One region of the Lactobacillus helsingborgensis genome, then DNA from elsewhere that is predicted to be linked to it. Evidence: predicted binding sites of a transcription regulator. Region 1 holds the regulator's gene; the other holds the start of a gene.
What was found. Region 1 encodes HrcA, which represses chaperone genes, less so after heat shock. Its sites were predicted from a motif close to TTAGCACTCNNNNNNNNNGAGTGCTAA; they were not measured.
Positions count from the first base shown of each region.

Region 2: the regulator HrcA is predicted to act here: its motif matches at 3,976-4,002, upstream of clpP (ATP-dependent Clp endopeptidase proteolytic subunit ClpP).

Region 1 covers NZ_CP029544.1:1,069,636-1,085,671, forward strand. Annotated here, with positions in the region: gene dnaK (molecular chaperone DnaK) at 1-1,655, opposite strand, end outside; gene grpE (nucleotide exchange factor GrpE) at 1,674-2,261, opposite strand; gene hrcA (heat-inducible transcriptional repressor HrcA) at 2,274-3,323, opposite strand; gene ribF (riboflavin biosynthesis protein RibF) at 3,459-4,391, opposite strand; gene truB (tRNA pseudouridine(55) synthase TruB) at 4,410-5,303, opposite strand; gene DLD54_RS05090 (ribosome-binding factor A) at 5,348-5,710, opposite strand; gene infB (translation initiation factor IF-2) at 5,731-8,367, opposite strand; gene DLD54_RS05100 (ribosomal L7Ae/L30e/S12e/Gadd45 family protein) at 8,372-8,683, opposite strand; gene rnpM (RNase P modulator RnpM) at 8,686-8,982, opposite strand; gene nusA (transcription termination factor NusA) at 9,000-10,244, opposite strand; gene rimP (ribosome maturation factor RimP) at 10,263-10,736, opposite strand; gene DLD54_RS05120 (PolC-type DNA polymerase III) at 10,842-15,149, opposite strand; gene DLD54_RS05125 (proline--tRNA ligase) at 15,155-16,036, opposite strand, start outside.
Region 2 covers NZ_CP029544.1:636,346-652,381, forward strand. Annotated here, with positions in the region: gene DLD54_RS03180 (HdeD family acid-resistance protein) at 1-373, shown strand, start outside; gene rapZ (RNase adapter RapZ) at 465-1,343, shown strand; gene DLD54_RS03190 (gluconeogenesis factor YvcK family protein) at 1,351-2,376, shown strand; gene whiA (DNA-binding protein WhiA) at 2,380-3,315, shown strand; gene clpP (ATP-dependent Clp endopeptidase proteolytic subunit ClpP) at 3,370-3,954, opposite strand; gene DLD54_RS03205 (SH3-like domain-containing protein) at 4,115-5,830, shown strand; gene DLD54_RS03210 (hypothetical protein) at 6,263-6,475, shown strand; gene DLD54_RS03215 (hypothetical protein) at 6,506-7,228, shown strand; gene DLD54_RS03220 (Fur family transcriptional regulator) at 7,241-7,687, opposite strand; gene DLD54_RS03225 (APC family permease) at 7,786-9,228, opposite strand; gene DLD54_RS03230 (LBA0864 family S-layer associated protein) at 9,399-10,943, shown strand; gene DLD54_RS03235 (lantibiotic protection ABC transporter ATP-binding subunit) at 11,154-11,858, shown strand; gene DLD54_RS03240 (lantibiotic immunity ABC transporter MutE/EpiE family permease subunit) at 11,851-12,579, shown strand; gene DLD54_RS03245 (ABC transporter permease) at 12,572-13,303, shown strand; gene argF (ornithine carbamoyltransferase) at 13,495-14,529, shown strand; gene DLD54_RS03255 (IclR family transcriptional regulator) at 14,623-15,378, opposite strand; gene kduD (2-dehydro-3-deoxy-D-gluconate 5-dehydrogenase KduD) at 15,514-16,036, shown strand, end outside.

The DNA of each region.
Region 1 (16,036 bases):
AAATTGTTGTCTTTTTGTGCCTTCTTCAAAGCATCAAGTGCATCTTGTACTTTCTTGGTGTCGTCATCAGATACTTTACCTTTAACATCTTTGAGAGTCTTTTCAGTGGAGAAGATTAATTGGTCAACTTCGTTACGTAGGTCAACTTCTTCTTTCTTCTTCTTATCCTCTTCAGCATGTTCTTCAGCTTCTTTTTGCATCTTCTTAATTTCTTCATCGGATAAACCGGATGAACTCTTGATAGTAATCTTTTGTTCTTTACCGGTTCCCATATCCTTAGCAGAAACATTAACGATACCGTTCTTGTCAATATCAAAAGTAACTTGAATTTGTGGCACACCACGAGGAGCTGCTGGAATATCAGTTAATTCGAAACGACCTAAAGTCTTGTCATCAGCAGCCATTGGACGCTCACCCTGCAATACGTGCACGTCAACAGCTGGTTGATTATCAGCAGCAGTAGAGAAGATTTGACTCTTGGAGGTTGGGATTGTCGTATTCTTCTCAATTAACTTGGTAAATACACCACCCATAGTTTCAATACCAAGTGAAAGAGGAGTTACATCAAGTAAAACAACATCCTTAACGTCACCAGAAATGACACCACCTTGAATAGCAGCACCTAAAGCAACAGCTTCGTCTGGGTTAATTGAGTGATCAGGTTCTTTACCCGCCCACTTCTTAACAGCTTCTTGCACAGCAGGAATACGAGTAGAACCACCGTTTAAAATAACCTTGTCAATATCATTAACTGTTAATTCAGCATCTTTTAACGCATTGTCAAACGGAATCTTAGTCTTATCAACTAAGTCAGAAGTTAATTCATCAAATTTTGCCCTAGTTAAGTCAGCTTCTAGGTGTAATGGACCAGATTCGCCAGCAGAAATGAATGGTAATGAAATATGAGTTGAAGATACACCAGAAAGATCTTTCTTAGCCTTTTCAGCAGCATCCTTTAACCTTTGTAAAGCCATTTTATCTTTAGAAAGGTCAACACCATTTTCATCTTTAAAGTTCTTAATCAACCAATCAATAATCTTGTTATCGAAGTCATCACCACCAAGGTGAGTATCACCATTAGTTGAAAGAACTTGGAACACACCGTCACCTAATTGCAAAACGGAAACATCAAAAGTACCACCACCGAGGTCGTAAACTAAAACTTTTTCGTCTTCAGCATCTTTGTCAAGACCGTAAGCAAGGGAAGATGCAGTAGGTTCGTTAATGATTCTCTTAACATCAAGGCCAGCAATTTTACCAGCATCCTTAGTAGCTTGACGTTGGGCGTCATTAAAGTATGCAGGAACTGTAATAACGGCTTCTGTTACTTTTTCACCTAAATAATCCTCGGAGAATTTCTTGATATACTGCAAGATCATTGCTGAAATTTCTTGCGGAGTGTACGCTTTATCTCCAATCTTCACCTTATAATCAGCTTCACCCATGTGGCGCTTAATTGAAGAAATAGTATTAGGATTGGTAATTGCTTGTCTCTTAGCAACTTCACCGACTTGAATTTCTCCATCCTTGAAAGCTACTACTGAAGGAGTTGTCCGATTTCCTTCTGGGTTAGTAATAATTTTGGGTTCCTTACCCTCAAGAACAGCAACCGCTGAGTTGGTAGTTCCGAGGTCAATTCCGATAACTTTTGACATTGATATGCTTCCTTTCAATTATTGTGCTACAACAACCATTGCTGGTCTTAAAGTACGATCTTTGTATAAATAACCCTTTTGCAAAACTCGCACAACATGATCTTTTTGATCGTCATTTTCAGCAGCAACTGTTTGAACAGCCTGATGTAAATTAGGATCAAATTTTACACCTTCAGCTGTAATTTCACTAATTCCGTGATCCTTCATCGCTTTAACCAGTGAATCAAGGGTCATTTGTACACCCTTTTTAAGTTGCTTTGATGCTTCGTCATCAACTTTGGTAGCTAAAGCTCGTTCTAAATTGTCCATTGCTGGCAGAACATCTTTAGCCAAAGACTGTGATTCATATTTAATAAGTTGTGCTCTCTCGTTATTATAACGATTTTGCATATTTTGCATTTCTGCTTGACTGCGCAAGAACTTATCTTCAAGATCATCTTTTTCCGCCTGTAACTTAGTCAATTTTTCTTTAATTTTTGTTTCTGAAGTTTCAAGCTTCGTTTTCTTGTTAGCCTCAGATTTTGAATCTGTTTTTGGTGACTGGGTTTTCTCAGAATGACGTTGATTTTCATCTACGTCTTTTTTGGTTTTTTCTTCCTTACTCAAGGCTAACCTCCTTTATTTAAATCTACCATAATATTCAAGCAACTTTTTTGCTAACTCGTTTCTAAAGTATTCAAGGAGTCCTATTACTTGTGAATATGGCATGTTATCAGGTCCAAGTAAAGCTATTATGCCTTTGCCATGTGAGCCGACACTGTACTCAGCTGTAAGCAGACTGTAATCTTTTAACAAGTCATTTGAAAGTTCAGAGCCTAAACTTACTTTTACTGGGTACCTATCACTTTTTAAACTTGTTTCACTATTCAAAATACTTGAAATCAAATCATTGTGCTCAATCAACTCATATAATGAACGTAAATTAGAAACATCGCTTAAAGAAATATTATTGAGCAAATTAATCTGACCATCAACGTACATTTGCTCACTAGCAGCATCACTAATAACATCTTTTACCAATTCAATTAATTCGGCAACATGACTAACTTTAAGTTTTTTACCTAAAGTCTGTTCCAGAAATTCAGGTGTTACTTCACTTAGAGTTTTACCTGCCAATTCATCGTTAATCATTCGAACGGCACGTTCAATCTCATCACCATGAACATTATATGGTAACGTATAGACTTGATTATGAACATCACCGTCACTAGTTGCTAGAATGGCCATTATTTGTCTACTAAAAAGCGGGACTATTCTAAATCCTGAAATAGTTAAATCACTATTTTCAGGACCTTCCGCAAAAGCAGTGTAATTAGTCAAATCAGACAAAATTTTGGCAGCTTCCTGCACAATGTCATTTACCTGATGAAATGGCTGATCTAGTTGATTAATGATTCTCTTATAAACAGAAGAAGATATTTGTAAGGGCTCTACCAAGTTATCAAGGTAGTACCTGTACCCTTCAGTAGAAGGAACACGACCACTTGACAAATGGGTTTTTTCGATTAAGCCCTTTTCTTCTAAAACGGCCATTTCGTTGCGAATTGTTGCGCTCGAAACTTTAATTGGCAACTGATTCATGACTGTTTTTGAACCAACAGGATCATGTGTCTGCGTGAAATCATTGATAATTGTTTTTAAAATTAATTCTTGACGTTCGGTCAACATAAATATCGCCCTCACTTTTAGCACTCAATCTTCTCAGGTGCTAACAATTATTATGATACTAGCTTTTAGCAGAATGTCAAGCTGAGTGCTAACTTTTTTATTAAAAACCGTTATCTTTTAAGTCTGATAATATAATTACTTATGATTTACAAAATAATTTTTAATTTCTGACTTGTCCTGACTCATCTGCTCTTTTAATTCCTTCAAACTATCAAACTTAATTTCGCCACGGGTATACTTATACCATTTAATTAGCATTTCCTCATCATAAGCTTCTTGATCAAAACCAAATAAATTTGATTCAATATATAGTTTTTGACCATCATTGATAGTGACATTATAACCAACACTTGTCATAGAGTCATACCATTTTCCTCTAATTTTAGTTTTGGTGGCATAAACTCCTACTTTAGGGACTACTTTTTTGGGCTCCCAAATTAAATTTGCCGTTGGATAACCTAATTTATGCCCATTGCGCAGCCCATGTCCAATATAGCCAGACATTAGATAAGGAAAACCTAACAATTTAGCTGCTAATTCCATTTCTCCAGCACTAATCGCCTTTTTTATTTCCGTTGAACCAATTTTTTCTCCGTCATAAGACTGTTTCGGGACATCAACTATAGCAAATCTGCCTTGAGCAAATTCAGGGAAGTTTTTCATATTGGCTATATTTTTGGGCCCATAGGTATAGTCAAAGCCGGCAACGACAGTATCAGTGCGCAATTTAACAATGATTTCGTCCACAAATTCTTGTGGCGTCAGCTGGCAAAATGCGTTATTAAAGTGCATTACTAATAAATAATCGACATCAAGCTTTTGCATTTTATATGCCTTTTCCGACAAGGTATCAATGTAGGTAACGTTTTTATTTTGATAAATTTCTTTGGGGTGGCGATCAAACGTCATCACAACAAGAGGTAAATGTTTTGCTTGCGCCTTTTTTTTAGCAGCTTTTATTATTTCTTGGTGTCCCCGATGAACGCCGTCGAAAAAACCCAAAGCAAGAACTATTTTCTGGGGGAAGATATTTTTCTTAATGGGATATGTTAAATGGATTATTTCCATAATAAGACCTTCATTCACTTATTCATTTTGTAAAAGCATTAAATAAGGGCGATACATGGTACCATCTTTCTGATAAATTGCCTTAACGCTATTATTGTACCGTAATGCCACCTTTTTTGCATTCGTTTTCAAGGAAATAGCAGCGCCATTTTTGACCTTAGTCCAATCCGTTTCACTGAGATCAGAGTGACTATAGTCCTTGAAAAAAGCATCTAATGGCTGAATAAATTCAGTGACGCGTTCAGGATGCTCAATTATTGTAGACAATTTAACTGCCTGCTCCAAATCAAAACCCGAACTTGCTGTACGCCTTAAAGTCTTCATCACTGCTGGTACACCCAGCTTAGTTCCCAGATCATTAACTAATGACCTTACATACGTACCCTTACTACATTCTATTTGAAAACTAAAAGTTTCTTGACCTTTTTCGTCATCAAAAAATGGTTCCTGTTCAAGTTCATAATTAGTGATATGCACTTTTCTCTTAGGTCGCTCAACACTTATGCCGGCTCTGGCATATTCATAGAGATGTTTCCCATTCACTCTCACCGCAGAGTAGATTGGCGGCACTTGCTCGATTTCTCCGGTAAATTCCTGCATTGCTTTTTTAATTTCAGTTGCCGCAATTTTTTGAGTGAGTTTCTGAGAGCTTAATATTTTCCCACTAGTGTCACAACTATCAGTAGAAAAGCCTAGAATTCCTTGCCCAACATATTTTTTATTTTGTCGATGCATTAGTTCAATCAATTTTGTAGCCTGACCAATTGCAATAGGCAATACGCCTGTAACATCTGGATCAAGAGTCCCAGCATGACCAATTTTTTTAATGTGCAACACCTTGCGTAAATGATAGACAACATCTGCACTCGTCATGCCCTGATCTTTATCTATCACTAAAATACCGTTTATCATTATGTTTACCTTAACCATGAAAAAAGCGCCCAACAGCGCTTTTCTTACTTATTACGATTTGCATCCTGCTTTTTTACTTCAGCGATCAATTGATCAATTTTACTACCATATTTAACCGAATTATCTCTTTTAAAAATCAGCTCTGGAACTTTGTAAACAGTTAGGACTTGACCCAAAAGGTGTCTCATCATTCCTTTAGCCTTATTCAATCCGGCAGCAGCTTCTTCTTCTTTTTTAGAATCTTCTGTAAGAATGCTGTAATAGACAGTAGCATAAGACAGATCATTAGTACATTCAATCGCTGTGATTGTAACATCATTAACTCGTGGATCACGAATATTTTTGCGCAAAATTTTCGTTAATTCACGGAGGATTTCTCCTTCAACACGACCAATTCTGTGTTTCATGTTTTTCCTCCTAGTTAATCTTACTCAGGTTTAACTTCCTGCTTTTCAACCGCTTCTAATTCATCACCGATTTTTATATCATTATAGTTCTCGATGGTTAGACCACAGTCAAAACCCTGTTTGACAACTTTGGCATCATCTTTAAACCGTTTTAGAGAAGCCACTTTACCAGTATAGATAACTACACCATCACGAATTAGGTTAACTGTAGAATCTTTAGAAACATAGCCTGAGTCCACAAAAGCACCGGCAATTGTTCCTACTTTAGAAACCTTCCAAGTCTCGCGTACTGTTAAATTACCGACAACCTTATCTTCATAAGTTGGCTCAAGCATACCCTTCATGGCAGCCTTGACATCATCAATAGCTTTATAAATTATACTGTAAAGACGAATATCAACGCCATCGGCTTCTGCTTGTGACTTGGCAGTAGCTGTAGGTCTGACGTTAAAGCCGATGATGAACGCATTCGAGGCACCTGCTAAAGTAACATCTGATTCGTTAACCGCACCAACGCCGGCATGAATAATATTAACGCGGACGCCTTCAACTTCGATCTTTTCAAGTGACTGTTGCAATGCTTCAGCTGAACCTTGTACGTCAGCCTTTAAGACAACGTCAACTTCCTTCATATTTTCTTTCTTCATGGTGTCAAACAAGTTATCAAGGGTAACATGCTGCACATTTTCACGGGATTGTTGTAATGCCTGTTGTGCCCTTTGCTCACCGACACTTCTTGCCGTCTTTTCATCGTCAAAGACTACAATTTTATCAGCTGATTCAGGCACATCGTTCAAACCAGTAATTTCTACTGGCATTGAAGGAGTAGCTTTTTCAACTTGGCGTCCGCGATCATTAGTCATTACCCTGACACGACCAAAGCGATTACCGACAACAATAGGATCACCTACTTTTAGAGTTCCTTGTTGAACCAAAAGGTCGGCAACAGGTCCCCGACCACGAGAAAGTCGTGCTTCAATAACTGTTCCGATTGCTTTTTGTTTAGGATCGGCTTGCAATTCCATAACGTCTGCTTGCAATAAGATCATTTGCAGCAATTCATCAACATTTTCACCTGTTTTAGCAGAAATATTGACAAAAATAGTGTCTCCACCATAACTTTCAGGAATTAAATTGTATTTCATCAACTGTTCAGTGACGTGCTCTGGATTAGCCCCAGGAACATCCATCTTGTTGATTGCAACAATAATTGGCACCTTGGCACTTTTAGCGTGATCAATTGCTTCAATAGTTTGTGGCATTACACCGTCATCAGCTGCAACAACCAATACCACAATATCAGTTATTTCAGCACCACGTTCACGCATGTTTGAGAATGCAGCATGTCCTGGAGTATCTAAAAATGTAATAGGTTGGTTATCAACTCTTACTTGATAAGCACCAATTTTTTGAGTGATACCACCTGCTTCATGTGCAGAGACGTGCGTATGACGCAAACGATCAAGTAAAGTAGTCTTACCGTGATCAACGTGACCCATAATCGTAACTACAGGTGGACGTTTGGTCTGGTGCTTAGATTCCTTAGAAGCAGCCATTCTCTTATCATAAAGAGTATCAATATCTGAAATATCTTCATGAACTTTTTCTTTTGCATTAATATTGTATTCAGCTGCTACTAATTCAATCGCATCTTTATCAAGTGATTGATTTTGATTTGTCATCACTCCCAACATGAATAGTTTTTTAACTATTTCAGCTGGTTCCCGGTGCAATATCTTTCCTAGATCTTGGGCATTCATCCCTACTTCATAAACTAGCGTTTCTGGTAAAGGACGTTCTTTTCTTTGCGTAGGCTGCTTTTTAGGAACTTGTTCAAACTGCTTTTTCTTATTCTTACGCTTATGTTTCTCTTGGTGCTTAGTATAATTATTTGCACCATAAGCTTGATTTCTACCCTTTCTGCCAGGTTTACCAGAATTACGACCATGACCATTACCACGACGCTTTTCTTCTTTTGCTGGTTCAGGAGCTGCAGTAGTATCTAATACTTTCTCTTTATGAACAGTATTATTATCTTGCTGCTTCTTCATTCTTGCCGGAGAAGGTTTGATAATCTTAGGACCTGTCACTTTAGGAGTGGTAGTTTCTGATTTGACAACTTTATTTTCTTTTTCGGGCTTTGAAACAGTTTTTCTGCCTTCATTGCTGGTCTTTTTATTCTGCTCATTACTATAAGATTTTTGAGCTTTTTCAGTTTGACGGTTTAACGTATTTTCTTCAACTCGCTGTTTTTGTTTTAGTTGTTTAAGCAGGTCTTGTGCGACCGGCTTAGAAACTTTTTGGCTTGGATTTGATCGTTGTTTATTGCGGTCTTGCCCCTGCCTTGTCCGGTTATTTGCTCTATGCTGATTATTTCTTCTATTATTTCTGTTGCCATTATTTTCTTCATGCTTTTTTTCATTTTTGCGTATTGAGGTAACAGAAATTTTAATTTTACTACTCTTTTTTGCAGGTTTTTCTTGCTTTTTCGCGGGAGCGGAGCTACGGAAACTACCCTTTATTTGATTTACCTGTGAATCTTCAAGTGATGACATATGATTTTTAACATCGAAACCAAGTTCTTTAGCTTTATTAACGACAGCTTTATTATCGATGCCTAATTCTTTTGCCAATTCATAAATTCTTGTTTTAGTCATCAAATCACACTCCTTCATTAATTTTTTGTAATAATGCTTTGCAGAAACCGATGTCAGTTATTCCTAAAACCTTACGTTTTTTACCAATTGCTTGTGAAATTTCCGTACTATTAAATTCTGTAATAACAGAAACTTCATATTTTTGAGCCAAATTAGTAATTTTCTTGCTTGTGTCAGTTTGACTGTCTTGAGCGAGAATAACCAGTTTAACTTTTGCGGCTTTAACACCCATTGAAACAACTTCAAAGCCGGAAACTAATTTACCAGCTTTTTGACTTAATCCCAGCAAATTTAATGCTTTTTGTCTATTTTGCAAATTTAATTATCACCAAACAATTCTTTTCTAGCTTTTTGATGATCAACGTATGAATATAGCTCGTCATAAAATTCTGCTGGAATCTTAGTTCCTAAGCTACGTTCAATAAGTCCTTTTTCTTGAGCATTTTTTATTTGATCAGGATCTAGAGAAACATAAGCTCCACGACCCGGTTTCTTACCAGTTGGATCAACCGAGACATTTTTCTCTTTGTCAACTACGATGCGCACCAATTCTTTTTTTGGTTGCATAGTATCTGTTAACAGATCTTTTCTCATCGGAATTTTTCTCTTTTTCAAAAAGCTCACCTCTTATGCTAATCTTCAGTAGAATCTACTGTTTCCTCATCTGTGGCTTCTTCATGTTCATCCGGAACTTCTGCTTCTTCAGATGTCAATTCTTCATTAGTATTTTCATCATCTACAGCATCATCTTGTACTTCAGGTGAAACAGTATCATCAGTGGTAGAATTTTCAGCTTCTTTGTTCTCCTCTTCTGCTTGGGCACTGCTTTCATCAACAAATTCTACTTCAGACTCTGGTCTGATATCAATTTTATAACCAGTTAATCTAGCTGCCAAACGGACATTTTGACCTTTTTTGCCAATTGCCAGCGATAATTGATAATCAGGAACAATGACTAAAGCACTCTTTTCATCATCTTCATCTCCAAATTGCACAGCAATTACTTCCGCAGGATTAAGAGCATTGGCAATATAGTCAGACGGATCATCTTCATATTTGACTACATCAATATTTTCACCGTCAAGTTCGTTCACAACATTTTGTACCCGCGCACCTCTTTGACCAACACAGGTACCGACAGGATCAATATTAGGGTCATTAGATTTTACCGCAATTTTAGTTCTGTCTCCAGCTTCACGAGCAATCGAAACTATTTCAACCGTGCCATCATATATCTCAGGCACCTCTTGTTCAAATAGTCTCTTGACCATATCCGGTGCAGTCCGTGAAACCGTAATTTGCGCACCCTTAGAATCAGAACCAACGTGAGTTACCAATACACGAATTTGATCTTGAGGATTATAAATTTCACCGGGCATTTGATCATTTCGAGGCATTACTGCTTCAACATTACCAATTTTAACATAAACGAAACGATTATCACGTCTTTCAACAGTACCTGTGATTAATTCGTCTTCATATTGAGAATATTCATCAATGATATGATTTCTTTCAGCTTCTCGCAAATGTTGCATGATAACTTGTTTAGCAGTCTGTGCAGCTATCCGGCCAAAGTTTTTAGGTGCGACTTCGAATCTAATTTTATCACCAAGTTCATAAGCCCTATTAATGGTTAAAGCATCCTTTAAACTAATCTCCAATCGTTCATCATGAACTTCTTCAACGACAGTTTTTTCGGTCATTAACTTAAAGTCGCCTCTGCGCTCATCAAACTCAACTATCACATTAGTAGCTTGATTATAATTTTTCTTATATGCCGCTACCAGCGCTGCTTTGATGGCCTCAACAATCACATCCTGTTTGATACCTTTTGTCTTTTCTAAAGTAGCAAACGCCTCAAGCATTTCTTTAGACATAAATTTTAATCAACCTTTCTAAAACTCAATTGCAAATCTAATATTCGCAATTAATTTACGGGGAAGCGATAAAACTTTTTTCCTAGTTTTAACTTTAACAACAAGTTCGATTTCGCTGTCAGTGAATGACTTTAAAGTTCCCTCATATTCTTTTTGTTTTTCAACTTTCTGGTAAAGATTGACATGAACATATTGATTTAGAGCCTTTTGCCAATCGGCTGCAGTTTTTATTGGTCTTTCAATACCAGGAGATGATAATTCCAATACGTATGGATCTGGAAAAGGATCTGGTTGCAGCTGGTCAAGTTTAGCTGAAATTAATTCACTTAAGGCTGCAATTTCATCCATATCAATGCCATTCTCACGGTCAACGTAAATTCTTAAATAGTTTTGACCTTTTTCATTAACGTATTCAGTATCCACAAGTTCATCATTGCGCTTTGCAATAATTGGTCTTATTTCATCAAGAACAAAATCTTTAACTTTCGCCAAGTACTTTCCTCCGTAATAAAAAGAGTGAGCAGAACTGCTCACTCCGAATTATCTATTCGAACTTCTTTATCAAAGTATATCACATTTATATTATTACTGCAAAACTTAAAAGAGTGAAAGCTGATTTTGTTCCGGCATTCCCGCCAATACTTCATTTTCTTCCAAATAATCCATAATTGTTTGAGATACCTTGCCTCGGTTTGCCAGGTCTTCTTTTGACAAGAACTTTTGCTCAGTTCTGGCAGCGACTATTTGTTTTGCAGCATTATTGCCTAATCCAGGGACGGCATTAAATGGTGCCAAAATTGTATGCTGATCAATTATTTTAAAATTAGTGGCTTCAGACTGGTTAATATCAACCATTTTAATTTTAATTCCGCGCTCTAGGCACTCGTTAGCAATCTCAAGGACTGTGAGTAAACTTTTATCTTTTGCTGAGGCATCATTACCCTGATTTTGAATATCAGCCATTGCCTTTTTAACAGTATTTTTACCATGACTCATAGCCACCAAGTCGAACAAGTCAGCCCGAACTGAAAAATAAGCTGTGTAATAAATTTCAGGATAATAAACTTTAAACCAGGCAATTCTTAAAGCCATTAAAATGTAGGCAGTAGCGTGTGCCTTAGGAAACATATATTTAATTTTCAGACATGATGGAATATACCAATCAGGTATTTTATCATTTTGCTCTAATACAGCCATGTCATCGTCACTAATTCCGCGACCATGACGTACCGATTCCATTGTGGAAAAAGCTACTTCAGGTTTAACGCCCCAGTGAATTAAGTCCATCATGATATTGTCCCTACAACCAATAACATCCTTCAGTTTGCAAGTACCATTATTGACTAATTCTTCAGCATTTCCCAGCCAAACATCAGTACCATGTGATAGTCCAGAAATCTGCAGTAATTCTGAAAAAGTAGTCGGCTTAGTTTCTTCCAGCATGCCCCGGACAAATCTAGTACCAAATTCCGGCACACCTAATGTTCCAGTTTCTGACTGAATTTGTTCTGGCGTTACGCCGAGAATTTTAGGACTGGAAAAAAGTGACATCACTCCTGGATCATCAGGTGGGATAGTTAACGGATCAACTCCAGAAAGATCTTGCAACATTCTAATCATAGTAGGATCATCATGACCTAAAATATCGAATTTTAGAATGTTGTCATGGATTGAATGAAAGTCAAAGTGTGTTGTCAGCCATGCAGCATTAACATCATCTGCAGGATACTGAACAGGCGTAAAATCATAGATATCCATATCATCTGGAACTACAACAATACCAGCCGGGTGTTGGCCAGTTGTGCGTTTGACACCGCTGACACCAGCTGCAAGTCGGTCTAATTCAGCTCCACGCAAATTTAATTCTTTCTCCTCATCATAATGCTTGGCGTAACCATAGGCCGTTTTATCGGCTACTGTAGCTATTGTGCCGGCACGATACGAGTTTGCCGGACCAAACATTACGCGAATAAAGTTATGAGCTACCGGTTGATAGTCACCAGAGAAATTCAAATCAATATCAGGAACCTTATCACCATGAAAGCCTAAAAATGTAGCAAACGGAATATCTTGACCATCTTTAACCAACTTTGCGCCACAATCAGGACATTTTTTATCAGGCAAGTCATAACCTGAACCATATTCACCATTTTCAAAAAATTGGGAATACTGACATTGCGGACAACGATAATGTGGTGGTAATGGATTGACCTCAGTAATACCAGACATTGTCGCAACCAAACTGGAACCGACAGAACCCCGCGAACCAACCAAATAACCATCTTTATTTGATTTAGCTACCAATCGCTGTGAAATTAAATAAATGACAGCGTAGCCATTGGAAATAATGGAATTAAGTTCCATATCAAGCCGATCTTGCACGATTTTAGGCAAAGGATCACCATATAGTTCATGTGCTTTATCGTATGTCAAATGCTTCATTTCTTCATCAGCATTATCGATGTGCGGTGGGTAAAGTCCATCTTTTATCGGTGAAATTTCTTCAATAGACGCCGCAATTTTATTAGGATTAGTGATGACAATTTCTTTTGCTACTTCTTCACCTAAAAAACTAAAGGCGTCAAGCATTTCCTGCGTGGTATAAAAATGCATATCAGGCTGTTTTTTGTTACGATCTGGATTACTGCGTTGAGCTGAAATTAAAATTGTCCGGTAAATAGCATCGTGTTCTTCAACATAGTGTGCATCCCCAGTGGCAACAACAGGTTTATTCAGTTCTTTTCCGAGTTTATAGATATTAGTTAAAATTTCTTCCAGCTCTTTTTCATCGGCAATTAAATGATCTTCAATCATAATAGAATAATTAGCTGGTGGCTGTATTTCTAAATAATCGTAAAAACGGGCCTTTTTCCGAGCTTCATCATAACCTTTCTGCATCATTGCCACAAAGACGTCGCCTTCTGAGCAACCAGAACCATAGAGCAGACCATCATGATTTTTTACCAAATCAGATTTAGGTGTGCGCGGAATGCGGTAAAAATCTTTGGTACTGGCAATTGAAACTAAACGGTACATATTCTTTAAACCAGCCTGATTTTTAGCCAGAATAGTCATGTGCTGTGGACGTGCCCTTTTAAACACTTGACCATGAGCAGCATAATCATTCATTTTGCCTAAATCATCTTCATGGTATTTTTTGTTAAAAGCATCTAAAAGCTTAAACATTAAATATCCTGTTGCTTCCGCATCTTGATTAGCCCTGTGGTGGTGCTCAAGGACAACATTATACTTTTTAGCAAGGGAATCTAATGTATGTCTTGTCTGTTCCGGATGAAGCAAACGTGATACTTCCAACGTATCAACCACGGGCTGGATAATTTCTGCTAGATGGGCTCGTCTCAAGGCCGCGTTAACAAAGCCCACGTCAAACTGGACATTATGCCCGCAAAGAGGACGATCGCCATAGAAATCCTGAAATTGCTTAATTACTACAGCTTCATCATCAGCTGCTCCTACCATTTCATCAGTAATTGAAGTCAGGTTAATAGTTTGCTCACTTAACGGGTGATGCGGATTGATAAACTTGTCAAACCTTTCTAACACCTCTCCGTTTTTCATTTTTACGGCGCCGATTTCAATAATTGTATCGTAAACCGATGAAAGACCAGTAGTCTCAACGTCAAAAATAACAAATTCACGATCTTTGTATGTCATCGAAGCTGGATTAATAACCAGCAAAGCGTGATCGTCAATCATATTTGCTTCCACGCCGTAAATTATTTTTACGCCATTTTTTTTGCCCGCATTATATGCTTCCGGAAAAGCTTGTACGTCCGCATGATCTGTTATTGCTATTGCTTTTTGACCAAACTTTTTAGCCGCTAAGACAAAATCCGTTGCAGTATTCGTAGCATCGAGTTGACTCATATTCGTATGTAAGTGCAACTCAACTCTTTTTTCATCACCCTGAAATTTTTCAGTCCTACCTATATGCTTTACCACTTCAAATGACGAAATGTTAAATACAATATCATGGCTATACTGATCCTGTGACGCAGAGCCCTGCATTTTAGCCCAAGTTCCTGGCTTCACATCCCGCATGCTTTGAATCTGCTCATCATCAGAAATAAATTTTTTAAATGAAATTGAGTCAGTATAATCTGTTATTTCTCCAGTAAAAAGTAGTGAGCCGGTTTTAAGTTCACGACTGGAAATGTTAAAAATATTGCCTTCAATAACTACATTTCTACTTCCGTCAGTAACTTCTTTTATTTGAGAAACAGGTATACTTTCATCTAGCTTACGATTACCGTAACGGGTCTTTTTGGTTGGAAAAGAAGTAGGAGCTGGTTTTTCCTGAGGCGGTGCAGCATCATATTTTTCCTGCATATTCTGTTCATGCTGCTGCTGCAATTTTTGCAAACTGGCTAAATTATTTTGTGAATTCTCCTCGTCTACTTTTGTCACAAATTTTAAGTTAAAAAAGCCAAAATTTCTCATTTCTTCAGCTAATTGGTCAAGCATTCCTTGTTCCAACAAGCCGTCAACAATTAGATTGTCTACAGGAATGACCCAGCGACCATTTTCTTTTTCTGGTTTATGACTTGAAATAAATTCACGCGCTACCTGCTGCAATGCGTTAGAGTTTTGTACAGCAAACTGCCAGTAATCAGTTAAGTAGTCATCTGACCCATCTTGAGAACGCACAAATAAACGAGTATTGACAAATGAGGAAAAATTGGCTGTTATTGCCTTATTTAAAGCATTATAAGTTTCAAATTTTAACGGTGTAGTAAAAAGAACATGGATATCCCACCTGTGTTCTTTAGCGTAAACATCCACGTTCTCAATTTCGCCTTTTTGCAGTAAATCATTATCTGCAAATTCTTGCGGAAACTTTATCTGCTGCAATAACCTTAAAAATAGTTTATTTTTATCAGTCACGAAAATTACCTTAACTCTTTATTAATAAAATCGTCCAATTCGGACAATGTCATTTCTGTAGCTTTATCTTCAGTAGGCTTTTTAACCTCGACTACTCCTTCACTGGCTTTTTTACCAACCGTTACTCTCACTGGAGCACCTAGTAAATCAGCATCAGCAAATTTGACGCCTGCTCGTTCATTGCGATCATCATATAATACATCATACTTAGCACTATATTTTTCTTCAAGTTTTTGAGCTAAAGAAGTTTGATCATCATCTTTCATTTTCATTTGCACAATATGCAAATCAAATGGAGCAATTTCTTTTGGCCAAGCAATACCATTTGGAGTCAAATGTTGTTCAATAACAGCAGACAAAACTCTGGTAACGCCTATCCCGTATGAACCCATAATAACTGGTTGCGATTTGCCATTTTGATCCAAAAAGTTAGCGCCCATAGCTTTAGTGTAATAGGTTCCCAGTTTAAAAATGTGTCCTACTTCAATAGTAGTTGTGAATTTTAATGGTAAATGATCAATTGGATCTGGTTCACCTTCATTAGCAACACGAATATCTCCGAATAGGTCTGGAGTAAAATCACGGTTTAAATTCACATTTTTAATTTGGTAACCAGATTTATTTGCGCCTACAACAACATTATATAGATTTTTAACAGTATTATCTGCTACTACTTTATCAGCCCAATCAGCTTTAAGTGGACCAACGCTGCCTTTACCAACGCCAGTTATGTTTGCTAATTCTTCATCAGTAGCAATCCTTAGTGAGTCAACATCAAGTAAATGCTTTAATTTTACTTCATTGACCTCTTTATCACCACGAATCAAGACTAGGATGTTTTCTTTTTCATTAGCAACATAAAGCACACTCTTAACAATTCTAGTTGC
Region 2 (16,036 bases), 430 kb from region 1:
GTTAGTTTTCTATAGTCGTTTTCGGTATTTTATCCCTTCAAGCTGGTTGTCGATTGTGTCAGGAGTTTTAGACATTATTGTTGGTATTTTGTTCCTATATTCCTATGATGCTGGTGGCTTAACCATTGCTTACTTATTTGCATTTTGGTTCTTATTCGACTCAATCTCTGGCATCGTTTTCTCTTGGCACATGCGGGCTGTTTCAACCTTTTTCTTCTGGGTTAATATAATCCTGAATATCCTAGGCTTGTTTATCGCCATTAGTTTGATGTTTAACCCAGCTTTATCAGCATTAACTTTAATTTGGTTAGTTTCTTTCTGGTTACTAATTTTTGGTATTAATGAAATTATTGCTGCATTTGTTAACAGGTAAAAAATAAAAAGTTCTATTGAACTTTTTTTTTGCCCAAAAAGTAATGGCACACCTGGTATGTTATAATTTTAGTAATAGGAGGTCAGCAAAAATGGCTAAGCATAAAAAGCAATTACTGATTGTGACAGGCATGAGCGGTGCGGGAAAAACGGTCGCTTCTCATGCTTTAGAAGACATGGGCTATTTTGTAGTTGACAATTTGCCTCCATCTCTTTTATCCAGTTTTTGGGATTTAATCGTTAACTCAGATGATTTCACTAAAGTTGCAGTAGTAATTGATCTGCGGGTGAGACGGTTTTATAAAGATTTAGATAACGAAATTAATTCTTTAGAAGATAATGGTACGGTGCAGACCCGGATTGTCTTCTTAGACGCTGCGGATGATACTTTAGTTGCTCGTTATAAAGAGACTAGACGTGTTCCGCCTTTAGCCCAAAATGAACGTTTACTAGACGGAATTTTAGCAGAAAGACGTATTTTAACCGGAATAAAAAACCGTGCCAATGATATTATTGATACTTCTAATTTAAGTCCAAAAGAATTAAAACAAGAACTGGCAAATAAATTTAGTGCCAAACACCGGCAGCCGTTTTCAATTGAGGTTCTATCTTTTGGGTTTAAATACGGAATGCCCATTGATGCGGATATTGTAATGGATGTGCGCTTTTTGCCCAATCCCTTTTATATTCCTGAATTGCGACCATTTACTGGTTTGGATAAAAGGGTATTTAACTATGTGATGGACAAGAAAGAAACGCGTATTTTTTATCAGAAATTTTTAGATCTGATAAAAAGCGCATTACCCGGGTATATCAAAGAGGGTAAGACTAAATTAACTATTGCAATTGGGTGTACCGGTGGGCAACATAGAAGCGTCGCAATTGCACAGCAGCTGGCTAAAGATTTAGCTGAAGACTATACAGTTGATATAACCCATCGTGAAATTAGTCGCTACACTAGAAATAGGTGATAATTAGATGACATATAATGATAAAGTAATTCATGTTACCAGAAGCAGACGACCACAGGTTGTCGTTATTGGTGGAGGTACTGGATTGCCTGTAGTTTTAAACGCGTTAAAAGAGCAAAATGCTGAAATATCGGCTATTGTGACTGTTTCTGATGATGGCGGCTCTTCCGGCTCAATTCGCAATTTTATCAACGTAGTTCCCCCTGGTGATATTCGCAATGTTTTGGTTTCTTTAAGTGAAATTTCTCAGGAAGAAAAGGATGTTTTCCAATACCGCTTTGATTCTTCCGACTCATTTTTTTCAGGACATGCTATCGGCAATTTAATAATTGCTGCTTTAAACGAAATGCACGGTAATATTTTTGACGCTGTTCAAGCACTTTCAAAAATGATGCGGGTTGACGGTCATGTTTACCCTGCCTCTAATGAACCATTGACACTGAATGCGGAATTTGTGGATGGCTCTATTCAAGCTGGTGAAAAGGAAATTACTGACAAGGATAAAAGAATTAAACGAGTTTGGGTTACCAACACTAAGTCAAAGAGTGAACCTGAAGCGGTGCCACCAGTTTTAGCCGCTATAAATAATGCTGATGCGGTAGTTTTAGGGCCTGGTAGTCTATTTACGTCCATCTTGCCTAATCTCATGATCCCCAATTTAGGCGAAGCAGTAAGAAAAACAAGCGCAGAAGTCATTTATATTTGTAATATTATGACGCAAAAAGGTGAAACCGATCATTTTTCAGACTGTGAACATGTTAAGGTAATTAATGAGCATTTGGGCGGACATTATATTAATACCACTTTAGTCAATGGCGCTAAAATTGATATGTCTAAGTTTAACCCTAACGATTATGATGCTTATCTTGAACCTGTTAAGAACGATTATCAGGGCTTGCGGGAACAGGGAAGCAGAGTCATTACCGCTGATTTTATTGATCAGCGAAGTGGGCTAGTCTTTCACGATGGTAAAAAAGTAGCCAAAGAAATTATTAATCTGGCATTTGCTGCGATGGCTCGCAGGAAGGACTAAATAATGGCAAGCTACGCAAGTAACGTGAAGAAAGAATTAACTTCTTTAAAAATTCATCCCGAACATGCCAAAGCTGAACTGGCAGCTTTTTTGCGTATGAACGGCGTTTTGAATTTTCACGAGCACCAGTTTAGCCTTGACATTACTACTGAAAATCCTGCAATCGCTAGACGAATTTTTTCGTTAATAAAAATTGCTTACAAGGTAGAACCGCAATTAATTGTTTCGCGCAAAATGAAGTTGAAGAAAAATAATCAATATTTGGTGCGATTGCAAAATCATGTCAAAGAAATATTGCAAAATTTGGAAATTCTTACCCCTTCCCTTCACTTAATTACTAGAATACCAAAAAGGATCATAGAGTCACGTGAGGGTGCAATGTCCTATTTACGTGGCGCTTTCTTAGCAAGTGGCAGTGTTAATAATCCTACTACCAGCCGTTATCATTTAGAGATATATTCAGTTTATCAGGATCATAATAATGACTTGTTAACTATTATGAATGAACGATTTCATCTTAATGCCAAGAGCACTCAAAGACGGCGGGGCTATATTGTCTATTTGAAAGAAGCTGAAAAAATCGGCGACTTTTTGCATATTGTTGGCGCTCTAAATGCGATGTTGGCATTTGAGGACTTGCGCATTATGAGAGATATGCGTAATTCGGTCAATCGGCTAGTAAATTGCGACACGGCCAATTTGAAAAAAACAGCTAATGCGGCAGCCAAACAAGTTGAAGACATTGAACTAATAGCGCAAAAAATCGGTTTAGAGAATATCCCAGAGAAATTGCAGGGTATAGCCAGATTGCGCTTAGATGAACCTGAACTCTCGCTGAAAGAAATAGCGCAGCAAACTCCGGACGGTCCTATTTCGAAGTCTGGAGCCAATCATCGTTTTAAGAAAATACACGAAATGGCACAAAATTTGAGAAAATAAAAAAGCAACCCATCATTTGATAGGTTGCTTTTTAAAACACAAATTTTTAAATACTTATTTCTTTTGGTTAACCATTATTTCATCGATTAAACCATAGTCTTTAGCTTGTTCAGCTGTCATGTAGTTGTCCCGTTCAGTATCCTTTTGGATTTTTTCCAACGGCTGACCAGTAGTTTCATGTAAGATACGGTTAATCTTTTCACGGCTCTTTAAGATTTCATTAGCTGCGATCTGAATATCAGTTTGTTGACCTTGAGCACCACCTAAAGGTTGGTGAATTAAAACAGTGGAGTTAGGTAAAGCAAAACGTTTACCTTTTGCACCACTGGTTAACAAAATGGAAGCCATTGAGGCTGCCATACCAATGGCAATGGTTGAAACATCTGATTTAATAAAGTTCATGGTATCCATTATTGCCAAACCAGAAGTAATTACTCCACCAGGTGAGTTTATATAAAGTGAAATATCCTTGGTGTTATCTTGAGCATCAAGAAATAATAATTGTGCAATAATCGAGTTAGCCATATCATCGTTAATTTCACCACTAAGCATGATGATACGGTCTTTTAACAAACGTGAATAAATGTCGTATGCGCGTTCGCCACGTGCAGTTTGTTCAATAACTGTAGGTACAAGCATCTTTCTACCTCCTAAATATAATTAGCACTCTATCAAGTACAGTGCTAATTAAATCACTTACATTACTTGCTGTCAATGAAAGTGTATTAATTTTGTATTCTTTTTAGTGAAGGTTTTATTATATAATTTAAGTATAAATTTAATTTTTGGAGGATTTATTTTGAAGCTTTATAAGAAGATAGCAACAATTTCACTGACATTAGTTGCCGGTTTATTAGTTTACACCGGTCTATCAACTACATCAGTTGCGGCAGATTCAGATAGCCCTCAGCCGCCAGTTCAAGATGATAATAAGTCATCAAATAACTCAACTGATGCAAATACAGACACGAATACCGATAATGGTAGTACTGATAATACCAACAACTCTGACCAGACGGGTGAAGACAATCAGAATACTAAAAAACCTAAACCAAAGCAAGTGGTTACTGGTTATTCAATGATGACCAAGGTCGCTGGTAACAAAAACTATAAGGTTTGGAAGGAAGTTACTAATGGTAAAGTTAAAACCAAGGTAGCTGACGGCATTAACTTTCGTTACAGCCATATTCAATCAGACCAACTGATTGAAACGAAAAAGTACCGTTATTGGCGCATTTATGTTAACGGGCGTGAAGTAGGTTATGTTAACGAAAATTACTTTGCTAGAAATCAAATAGCAGTGCCTAAGACTATTTCTTTGGTGCGTAATGATTTTTACAGCTTTTCGACTAGAGACGCTATTTCTTATGTAACCAATTATATGGGAACAGTAATTGATAATAGCATGGTCACTGTTTCACGCGAGAGCATTGATTGCTGGACTCCTAAGACATATAAAGTGAAATACACTTATGGCGATGCAACTGCAACTGTTAAGATTACAGTCAGAAAGAGCACCAAGGAAGGTATGGTTGACGCTGATGCAGTAAATGCAGTAACTGCTCAACCCGGTACGAATGACTATCAAGCGTGGAAGACTCACTATGGTTCATCAATAAATTACATTAGCCCTACAGAATATACACCGGAAACCAGCAAACACACTTTGACTAGTGGGGATATGACTTTAAAAACTAAATTCTATCAACCAGTTTTACTGAGTGTTGCTGACCCAACAGACGATAATATAAACCGGGTTGGTCATATACCAGAAGGCGTGACAGTTTCTAATGGCTGGGCTTATACTAGTCTTTTAAGTCATACAAACTTAATGTCTGGTCATATTGTTGGCTACGACTTGAACAAGTTGACTAATCCATACAATGCGCAACATTTGCTAGATATGTCGCAAAAGAAATTCAACAATTATGTTAAACATATCAAGGTAAGTCCGTATATCCCAATTGGTCACGGTCAGGCAATGGGTGCAAGTGATAAATATATTTATGTTTTGAATAATGATAATACTTTGAAAAACACCACTGATTCAGAGGAGTTGTTACAAATCCGTAAAAGTGATTTACAAATTAACAAGATTTGGACAATTAAAGCTTGGGTTGGGGATGAAAAGAATCCCCGCTACTTCCATAATGGTGTGATTGTTTCAGATTATGACATGTACACTGTCTATCACGATACTGAAAACAATTGTTTTGAATATTGGGAATTTACCCGTAAGGGAGATAATTGGTACCCACAATTAGTAGGCAAGACAGATGGCAATTTTGTGAACAATAACGCTCCGATTCAAGGTTTCACATACGATACTAAGAATAAAAACTTTTACCTGGCATTTAACGACTTGATCTTTAAGATTGGTCGTAATGGTAAGTTGAAAGATACTTATTCATTTGATACAGGTCGCGAAATAGAAGGAATGTCAGTTAGCGATAATAAACTATACGTCAATTTGGCTCAAAGAGCTGAGTTGTTAGTAAGCGCGAAAGTCAACTAGATTGATAATTTAATAAGAGCCGTATGGCTCTTATTTTTTTACTTTAAAATTTCTAAAAAGCTGTCTTGTAAACAAGAGCAAAAGAATATTATTTTGAATATTATTTTATAGATAAATTAAAATGAATTAAACAACATTTATAGGAGTAAAAAACTCTTTATTTGGTTGATACCAAGTTTGTAAATAAATTATAAACTACTAATAAAATTCTTCTTCTCTGTTTTATTAATATAATGTTAAAAAACTGTTAATTCTGTCTTATGATTACTTGTAGCGCTTTTATACCTAATTATATTTAACAAATAAGTCATGACTTATATTTTGTTAAGTTAATAGGGATATAAACTGAATTAGCTACAAATATATTCAATCAATAGGTCATGAAGGCAGTTAATAATCATTTGATTAAAATCGTTTTAGTAGTAAAACATTATGACAAATATTGAATTATTAAATAGACAAGAATTAATTATTTTCTTAGAGCAATCGTTAAAAGTTGCTCTTTTTCAAGAGCATAAAAGTAAAAACTATGTTAGATTACTGGGGGAGATTTCATGTAGAGCATACAAAATTCTTACGAGTGACGATGACGAATTGGAACAGATTTATCCGAAAATTGCCGCGAATATTAATCAGGATCATTAGATTTTAGAATATCAAGCGCAATTAAAAGATTTGATTTTAACAAAGCCACCGGAAACTAATATTATACTGGCTTTAGCTATTTCTACCTTGATACTATTTGCTATCGGAATAATGCTGAAGATGTTAGATCAGCTAAATATTCCTTTAATTAAAGGCGTCTGTGCAATTCTAAGTATTTTAATCTTGATTTCTGCTACTGTTGCCTTAATCTTCTTAGTATATAAAATTGTCGTGTTGCTATGGAATTACTTTGAGCGGGCACAAGTGAAACCTAATAATTTAAGAAACAGTATTGAAAAGCCTAGGCAAGCTGCCCTAAAAAAGAAAAAATTGCTTAATGAACTAGATCAAAGAATCAAAAAAGATATCTTTCAATTTGATAACCAAACTCCTGAAGCTAAATCATATCTTTTAGAATGGAGTAAGGAAATGAATGAATTGAGTTTTTTGAGTTTAGCTTGCTATAGTAACTTGTGCAGTATGAATCAGGCCTATCACAAAGCACAAGTAATTGACAGGACGCTTGATAATTGCTTACATAATAAAAATTTCAGTCTGAATTCTACAAATCAAATTCGCAGCACAAATGATTCAAAAGATAATAACTTGTCTAAAATTACCTCTCCTGCTTGTCATGATATTTGTCATATGAACCAGAAACTGGCTGAATTAGGCAAAAACGCTAGTAGAAAAATTGATTTGGCAGCTGAATTAGAGCAGAAAAAAGCAAAAGATAGTTTTCCAACCACATAAAAAAAGAGCTTGTCAGCTCTTTTTTTCTTTATCTTGGCATTCTGGACACAGCCCATATATCTCAACATGACTGGAAGATGTGGTGTAACCTGTTTGCTTTTCTGCTTCAATTCTCATATGATTTTCAATCGTATCAAAGTCAGGGTAGTAAACGTCAGCAATTTTGCCGCAATTTTTACAAATGATGTGAAAGTGCGGTTTGACAAAATAGTCATAATGCAGAGAATCATCGCCATTTTTAATTTCGATTACAATTCCAGCCTCAACCAGCTTATTGAGTGTGTTATAAACCGTTGCCCTGTAAGTTGGTTCAGCACCACTAATAGCATTATAAATGGTTGCAGCAGTTGGATGATTGTGATGCGCCATTAGGTATTCCAAAATCTTTAATCGCGGCTTAGTAGCTTTTAAATGGTGACTTCTAAGCAGTTTTTCAGCATCATCTACAAAATTAGGCAAAATTCTCATCTCCTTCTTGATAAATACAGTTTAACATTTTTGCTAAATAAAAAACCGCCAATTGCTAGGCGGTTTTACGAATATTTAACTGTTACAGCTTATTTAGCTTTGGCTTCTTCACGACGTCTAATTGTTGGCATGATCAAGCCGAGCAGTAATAAAACTACTGGAGTGGCAATATTCAAGCAAAGTGTAAACGGATCGTTAGAATACATCCCCATTAAACAACAAGCAATAGTTACTGCTAAACCCCACACACCAGCTGTGTATGCCAGCCATTGGTGCTTAGTCATCTGATAGTTTTCAAGTCCGGTGTGGAATTTTTCGTGTTGCTTACGTAAAGCTAAGTAAGCAATGAAAACCCAAAGGTAACGCATTGGCATGACAATTGAATTAAGCTTAACTAATTGAGCCATTACAGCTTGAGCATCAGGCATAATTGCTTGCAGCGCGATAATACCACCAGAAAGAATAACGATCATCCAGATACCATTAATGTAGGCACCATGCTTGTTGACCTTTAATAATTTCTTAGGGATAAAGTCTTTAGCTTCTTTACCACCTAATAACATTCTTAAAGGTGCATCAATACTGATTACCAGAGCAGAAAATTGCCCAATTACGTTACACCAAGCATAGATGTACAGGAACAATCCGCCTACACCGTAATATTCTCCCAATTTTTGGAAGGCAATGTACGGACCGTTTGAAATGTATTCGTTTAAATTACCATTTACAGTTTTAGGATCGAACATTAATGCTAAAGCAATTGTTCCTAGAATTGCGGAAATCATAACCATTCCGGCTAAGCCTAACATAGCTTTAGGAAAGTTCTTAGACGGATTCTTCAACTTATTAACATACGGCGAAATTTTTTCAGCGCCACCAACAGCGAATACCAGAATTGAAAGGGAAGTGAAATACTTCGTATTGAAATCTGGCATAAAGTTTTGCCAATTCCAGTTAATAGTATAGAAATTAGCGTGTGGGTTGATCATTGGAGCTGCAAACATCATGATAATAAACAAAATTGACATGATGAACATAGAAGTTCCAGCAATAGTTGACAAAGTTTTAATAACTGGAATTCCGCGACTAGCTACCCAGCAAAAGAAGAGAAATACCACTAACGTAGCTAATTGTGTCCAGGCAGTTGGTAAACTGTCGTACCAATTAGTATTGCCAAAGATCCCCCAGGCCATTCCTCTTAAACCGCCTGTGCCTTTACTGGAAATGTAAACCACATGAACTGCCCAGAATGTCCAGCCGGCGTAATAAGCCCATTTAGGCCCAATAGTGGCATTAACCCATGAGGCCACGCCACCTTCAGAATCTTTAAAAACAGATCCTAACTCACCGACCATCAGAGCATAAGGAATAAAGAAAAGCAGGAAAATAATAATCCAACTGAAAATTACCTTGGTGCCGTCAAAATATATGAATCCGTTAACAACATTACCAAAGCTCCACACAATGGAAAAAGCCATGGTAGCAAGAGTTGTCCACATCATCTTTTTAGAATTATTTGGTGTTTCACCCATGAAACTACTCCCTTATTTAAAGATAACAAGTCTATATTTTAGCTTAAATGATTTTAAAAATCTAATGATAAGGTATCTTTTATTTTATAACACAAGTAACTATTGATTTATGCCATAAAAAGTGCAAAACTATTATTATATTATATTTATAGGAAGGTTGAGAAAGTTTAATGGAAAAAAGTTTTAAAAATAAGTTGCTGGTTGCCGGCACGATAGCTGCAGTCGGCTTATTTGTTGGGAGTAATAATTCTTATATTTCTGCTAAAACCTACCACAAGGCTGTCACTAAAATAGCTGGTAATGGTACTTATGCAGTCTATCATAATGCTTCGAAAAAGGGCCCGTCAGGCAAGTTTACTTCAACTAAGTATTTCAAACATGCTCAAATTCAGTCCAAGCAATCAATTGCCACTAAAAAAGGCAAGTTTTGGAAGATAATTGTTGACGGCAAGACTGTCGGCTGGGTTAGTCAAAACTTCTTTGCCAGAAACCAGATTTCTGTCGCAAAGAACGTCAGTCTGGTTCAAAATGATAAATATTCGTTCAACACTAAAGATGCCATTAATTATGTGACTGATAGTGCAGGTACAGCAGTTGATGCAAGCAAGGTCACAGTTTCCAAGTCAAAGATTAGTTCAAATACTCCTGGTAAGACTACAGTTGATTATAGTTACGGCAAGGCTAAAGCCAGTGTTGATGTTACCGTCCGTTCAGATAAAAAAGAGGGTATAGCAAGAGCTGACAAGACACCTAAAAATGGTCCCAAGGAAGTTTCTACTTGGAAGGGCAGTTCAAAATCTTCTTCAAGAAACTGGAACGCAGCACATCACTATACTCCGGAAACCAGATCTAACACTTTTAAAGCAAACGGCTTAACTCTAAAGACTAAACTGTTCCAACCGCGTTTTGTAAGTCTTGATTATCACAAGGCGGGAGACAAGATGGGTCAAGTAGGTGTAATACCTGAAGGAATTACAGTCTATGGTTCTAACTTTACTGTGGCACTCTTTAACTCCAGTAAAGCGCAAAATGGTCACCTAGTTTCTTATGACTTAAAGCATATTAACAAATATAAAGCCCAAAACCTGTCCACTTTAAACTGGTCAACCTTCAAGAAATATGCTTCACATATTAAAGTTAGTCCTTATATTAAATTAGGTCACGGTCAGGCTATCGGCTCATCAGCTAATTACAGTTATGTAATTGCCAATAACAACACTTCGAGCAACTCTGACGCTTCAGAAGAAATTTTGCAAATCCGTAAGTCAGACATGAAGATCAATCAAATTTGGACTTTCAGAATTTCCAACTATGGTAATCCAAGATATATTCATAATGCTACTTTTGCTGGTGACAACACGATGTATTGCCTCTTCCATAATGGTGGTAACGGCTACTACGAATACTGGAAAGTAACAAGAAATGGTGACACTTGGACTCCTGTAGAGGTGGGAGCTACAAAGGGCAACTTTGTTAAACCAAATAAGAACGAAAGCAAGGCTTCTCCAGTTCAAGGCTTTACCTACGACAAAAAGCACGACCAATTCTACATCGGCTTTAATGATTACATCTTTAAAGTTGATAAAGATGGTACTTATAAGAAGACTCATCGTTTGCATGTTAAACGTGAAATTGAGGGTCTGTCAGCATACGGTAATAAACTTTATGTTGAATTTGCTCAACGCGGAGAGTTGACCGCTGGTAAAACTAACTAATAAAAATTTAAGCAGTTTGAATAATCAAACTGCTTTTTTGCTGCCTTTTAATATGCCTAAAAATATTGCTGATATTTTTTGCTTATTATATAATCATCATAATTATTTTTTAGCAGTTGAACTGCACTAATAAAACAGAAGCCGTAATAGCTTTTAAATATGATGTTTGAGTATACTTTAAGAAAATACTGCAGTATAAAAGGAGAAAACATGACAGATTTACTAGTAACAAATAAACTTACAAAGAAGTTTAAAGACCAAATTGTACTTGATCAATTAAACATGCGTGTCCCAGAAAATCAGGTTTACTGCTTGCTTGGGCCTAATGGGGCTGGCAAAACTACGTTGATGAAAATTTTAACGGGAATTATTTCTGCTACTAGCGGTACTGTCACTTTTGCAGGTCACGAATGGTCCAGGCATGATTTAACTGCTATTGGTTCCTTAATTGAAACCGCACCACTTTATGGCAATTTGACTGCTTATGAAAATTTGCAGGTAATCTGTCGCTTAAGAGGAGTAGCAGAAACTGAAATCCAATCAATTTTAACTACTGTTGGCATAGAAAAAACAGGAAAAAAGTTAACTAAAAACTTTTCTCTGGGTATGAAAGAAAGGTTGGGTATTGGCTTAGCCCTTGTGGGTAAACCTAAACTGTTAATTTTAGATGAACCTACAAATGGACTTGACCCACTGGGAATTCAGCAATTGCGCAATTTAATTGTCAGTTTAAAAGAAAGTGGTATTACTATCATTATTTCTAGCCACATGCTTTCGGAAGTAGAACGATTAGCTGATAATATCGGCATCATTGGCAATGGTCACTTATTACTGGAAAAGCCGTTAGATCACGCGGAAAATTTGGAACAACTATTTAATGATACTTTGACAAAGGCTGGTGCTATTAATGCTTAATACTTTGGCAATTGAAAAAATCAAAACTAAAAGGACATTTATCAGGCAGCTATTGTGGCTTTATCCGTTTTTCATAACAGTGATAGTTTTAGTGATTTTTGCTCCTACTGGTTACGTTATTCAAAGCGTCATTAATCAATGGAGCATTATTTGGTTGCCATTATTTCTTGCTTTAATTGCTGGGTTGCTTGACCGGCGTGAGAAAAATAGCACAGATTATAAGTTGATTTTAAGTTCACCTTGCAATTTGTTTGATTATGAATTAGGCAGAATACTGCATGTCGCTGTTTTAACTTTCATTTCCTCTTTGTTTCTGATTATTTTCATCGCTTTAATGTTTTTGCTATCTGATAGTCAGATCAGCCCAATTTCATGTGTACTTGCTATTTTAGGCATTTGGCTAGTTAATCTGTGGGAAATACCACTTTATATTTGGTTTAGCCGCATTACTAACATGTACGTCACAATTATATTAGCTTTTGCCGGAATCTTTAGCGGTTTAGCCGTCAATAATTATGTCCTTGGTAAAATTTGGCCATTTACCTGGACTGAACTTTTTCCGGTATCGTTAATCAAAATAAACATTAATGGGCTGCCTCTGAAGGCAGGCACCACTGCCCCTAATAATTATTGGACGTTAATAGTGGCTATTTTGTTGTTTGTGTTAGTTAGTTATTTAGCCGCTAATTCATTCAGAAAGCAGGTAGTAAAAAATGCTTAAAAATGTTTTCCGGTCAGAAAGCATTAAGCTCAAGCGCAGCTTTTTGCTCTATTTTCATTTAGTGGCTTTAATTATTTTTCCGGTATTACTAGGGCTTTATTACGGCAATAGAAAAAGCGCGGTCACCACGACCACTATGGTAACCATTTTTTATGAATTGTTGGCAATTAGTTCTCCGATAGTTATCAGTATAGTCATTAGCTTAGTTTTCGACCGTGAGGAAAAAGCTGGTCATTGTAAAAATTGGTTAACAATTCCAGGTTCAAGGGGCAAAATTATTCAATTGCAGTTATTTTACTATTGGGTGCTCTATTTTATTGAAATTATTGGTATGAGCCTGCTTTATTTTTTGATCTTGCGTTTTGCTTTTCGGGTAAATGACCTATCATTTATCAAAATTTTCCTCACCAGTTTTATTTTTGCAGTTTTTGGTTTTCTTCAATATGAGATAACACAATGGCTGGTTTTAAAATTTAACGTTGGCGGAGCCATGATCTTAGGGTTCTTTGGGTTAGTTTTTGCGTGTCTCAGCATTACTAATCTCTTTGATTTTATTTGGCCAGTAGTTCCTTGGGCTTGGCAAATGAGACTAATGAGCTTTTGGCTGGCTGGAGTTACTCGCCAAGTACAAAGCTGGACAGCCATGGCAATGGCTGTGCCCGTTATTTTAACTTTAGGGTTACCTTTTTTAATTATAAAAAGTTTCAATAATTGGCAAAATTAGATTGGTTTTATAAGAATAAGTAAAATAAACTACTGCAAATGTTTCTGCAGTGGCTTTTTAGGTCCCAAAAAGTTAATATATACTTAAATAGTAAAACTTTTCTTTAGTTAGCAGTTATTAATTTCATATTACTAGTGATTTCTGTATTATGATATGCGGCAAAAGAAAGAATTTTTATAAAGGAGAACTTTGTGGTAAAAAAAGATTTTATTGATACTTGTACCTTTTCAAAAAATGAAATGCAATACCTGGCTGATTTAGGTCTAAAAATTAAGGAGGCTATCAACCATGGCTATTACCCTCAGCTTTTAAAAGGCAAAAGCTTAGGTATGATCTTTGATCAAACTTCGACTAGGACTCGTTGTTCTGCTGAAACAGCAATGACGGAACTTGGGGGTCATGCGCTCTATCTGGCTCCCGGACAAATTCAGTTAGGAAAAAATGGTCATGAGGGTTTGGCTGATACCAGTCACGCTTTAGGTGACTTAGTTGATATCATTGGAGTTCGAACGGCTAGTCAAGAAGATATTGTGGAGATTGCCCAAAATTCGCATGCACCTGTAGTTAACTTTATGAGTGATGATGACCATCCTACTCAGGCTTTAGGTGATTTGATTACAATTAAAGAATTTTTACCGGAAGGTAAGAGATTATCTGACATTAAACTGGTTTTTGTGGGGGATGCAACGCAGATTACTATTTCAGCATTATTTTTGTGTGCCAAAATGGGCATGCACTTTGTTCAATATGGTCCAAAATCCAAGTGGATCCCACGAGATATTTATAATAAAGCCAATAAGATTGCTGAAAAAAACGGTGGCTCAATTACATTAAGTGAAGATGAAAGTTCACTTCAAAACGCTGATTTTATTTATACCGATGTTTGGTATGGTTTATATGATCATGAACTTGAAAAAGATGAATACATGAAGATCTTTTATCCTAAATATCATGTCAATGATGAATTATTGGCAAAAACGGGCAATCCTAATGTTAAATTTATGCATTGCTTGCCGGCGAATAGGGGAGAAGAAGTTTCCGCTGCGGTTCTTGATGGCGAACAATCAATAGCTTGGCAGCAAGCAGCCAATAAAAAGACTGCTATGCGAGCAGTTTTTGTTTATTTGCTTAATTCAAAATTCACTGATATGAGTGATTCAAGTCAAAAGGCCATCAAATATAAATATAATGAAGAATTAGCTTATTTGCTTGCACAAAGACCATAAAGAAAAGACTAAAAGCTTTTGGCTTTTAGTCTTTTTGTATGCAAAATATTAATTTTTTTCCATTAATCTGACGTAATTTATTATATAGAAGTACTATATTGCATTCTCTATATCTGCTTTAGTTTTTAAGCCTTCTTGAACCCATAATTCTTTCTTAGAATTATCAATTCTGAAATGGGGGGCGCTAATACTAAAAGCGCCTAATATTTTGTCGTTTTTTAATATTGCAAATCCTAAGCAATATATTCCGTTCTGATTTTCTCCATCATCAATCGCATAGCCTCTTGTTCGAGTTCTTTTTATTTCTGCTAACAGCTCTTTGCGATTGGTAATCGTATTTGCCGTTAAACTTTTTAACGCGGTTTCGTCAAGATATTTTTCAATCTCACTATTTGACATACAAGCCAAAATTGCTTTCCCCATACCTGATGAGTACATGTTCATATGGCCGCCTAATTGCAAATTTAAACGAATGGTGTTTGTACTTTGAGCTCGATCCAATAACGTAATCACATTTTTGTCTTTAATACCTAAGTTAACGGCTTCAGTTGTTCTATCTCTGAGTTCATTAATATAAGGCATTGCTATTTTGTCTAAGCTGAAACTATTTCTAGCCTTTTGTGCGTACTTTAAAAACGTTAACCCTAAATAGTATCTTTTTGGATTACCAAAACAACGCACAAACTCACAATATTCCAATGTATTTAATATTTTGAGAATAGTCGGTTTAGTGATAGTTATATTATCACTTATTTCTTTTAAAGTTGGTGCCGTTTCGCATTTAGAAATATAATCTAATATTTTCTTTGCTTTAAGCAGAACCGTACCATATAGATGATTTTCGGTCATTAGCTCTCCTTGTTTTTCAAAAAAATGTTTGAAAGCCCTTGCATTATTTTTAAAACATCCTACAATATTATTGTAAATAAGAAATGCAGTTTCTAAATAAGAAATTTGCTGATTTAATATAGGAGGAGTTATAAAATGGTTGAAATTCATGAATCAGAAGAGGAAATTCGTCAACATGAAGAGGAGTTGAAGAATAACTTCGATATGAATAAGTTTAGCCTTAAAAATAAAGTCGCAATTATTACTGGAGGCAACACAGGATTAGGACAAGGCTATGCAATAGCTATGGCTAAAGCTGGGGCCAATATTTTTATCCCGACCTTTAATGAGTTGGAATGGGATAATACACGTTCAATTATTGAAAGTGTGGGACAAAAAGTTGAATTCATGAAGTGTGACCTTACAGTTAAGGGTGAACCTCATAAAGTTATTGAGGAAGCTTTAAACAAAATGGGTCACATTGATATTTTAGTAAATAATGCCGGAATGATCAAACGTAATCCTTTACTAGAGTCAAAGGATGAAGACTGGGACAAAGTTATTGCAATCAATTTAAGTGCTGTTTATCACATGTCTTTGGAAGCATGCAAAGTGTTTGCTAAACAGAAGTCGGGCAGGATTATCAATATTGGTTCAATGCTCTCATATCAGGGTGGTA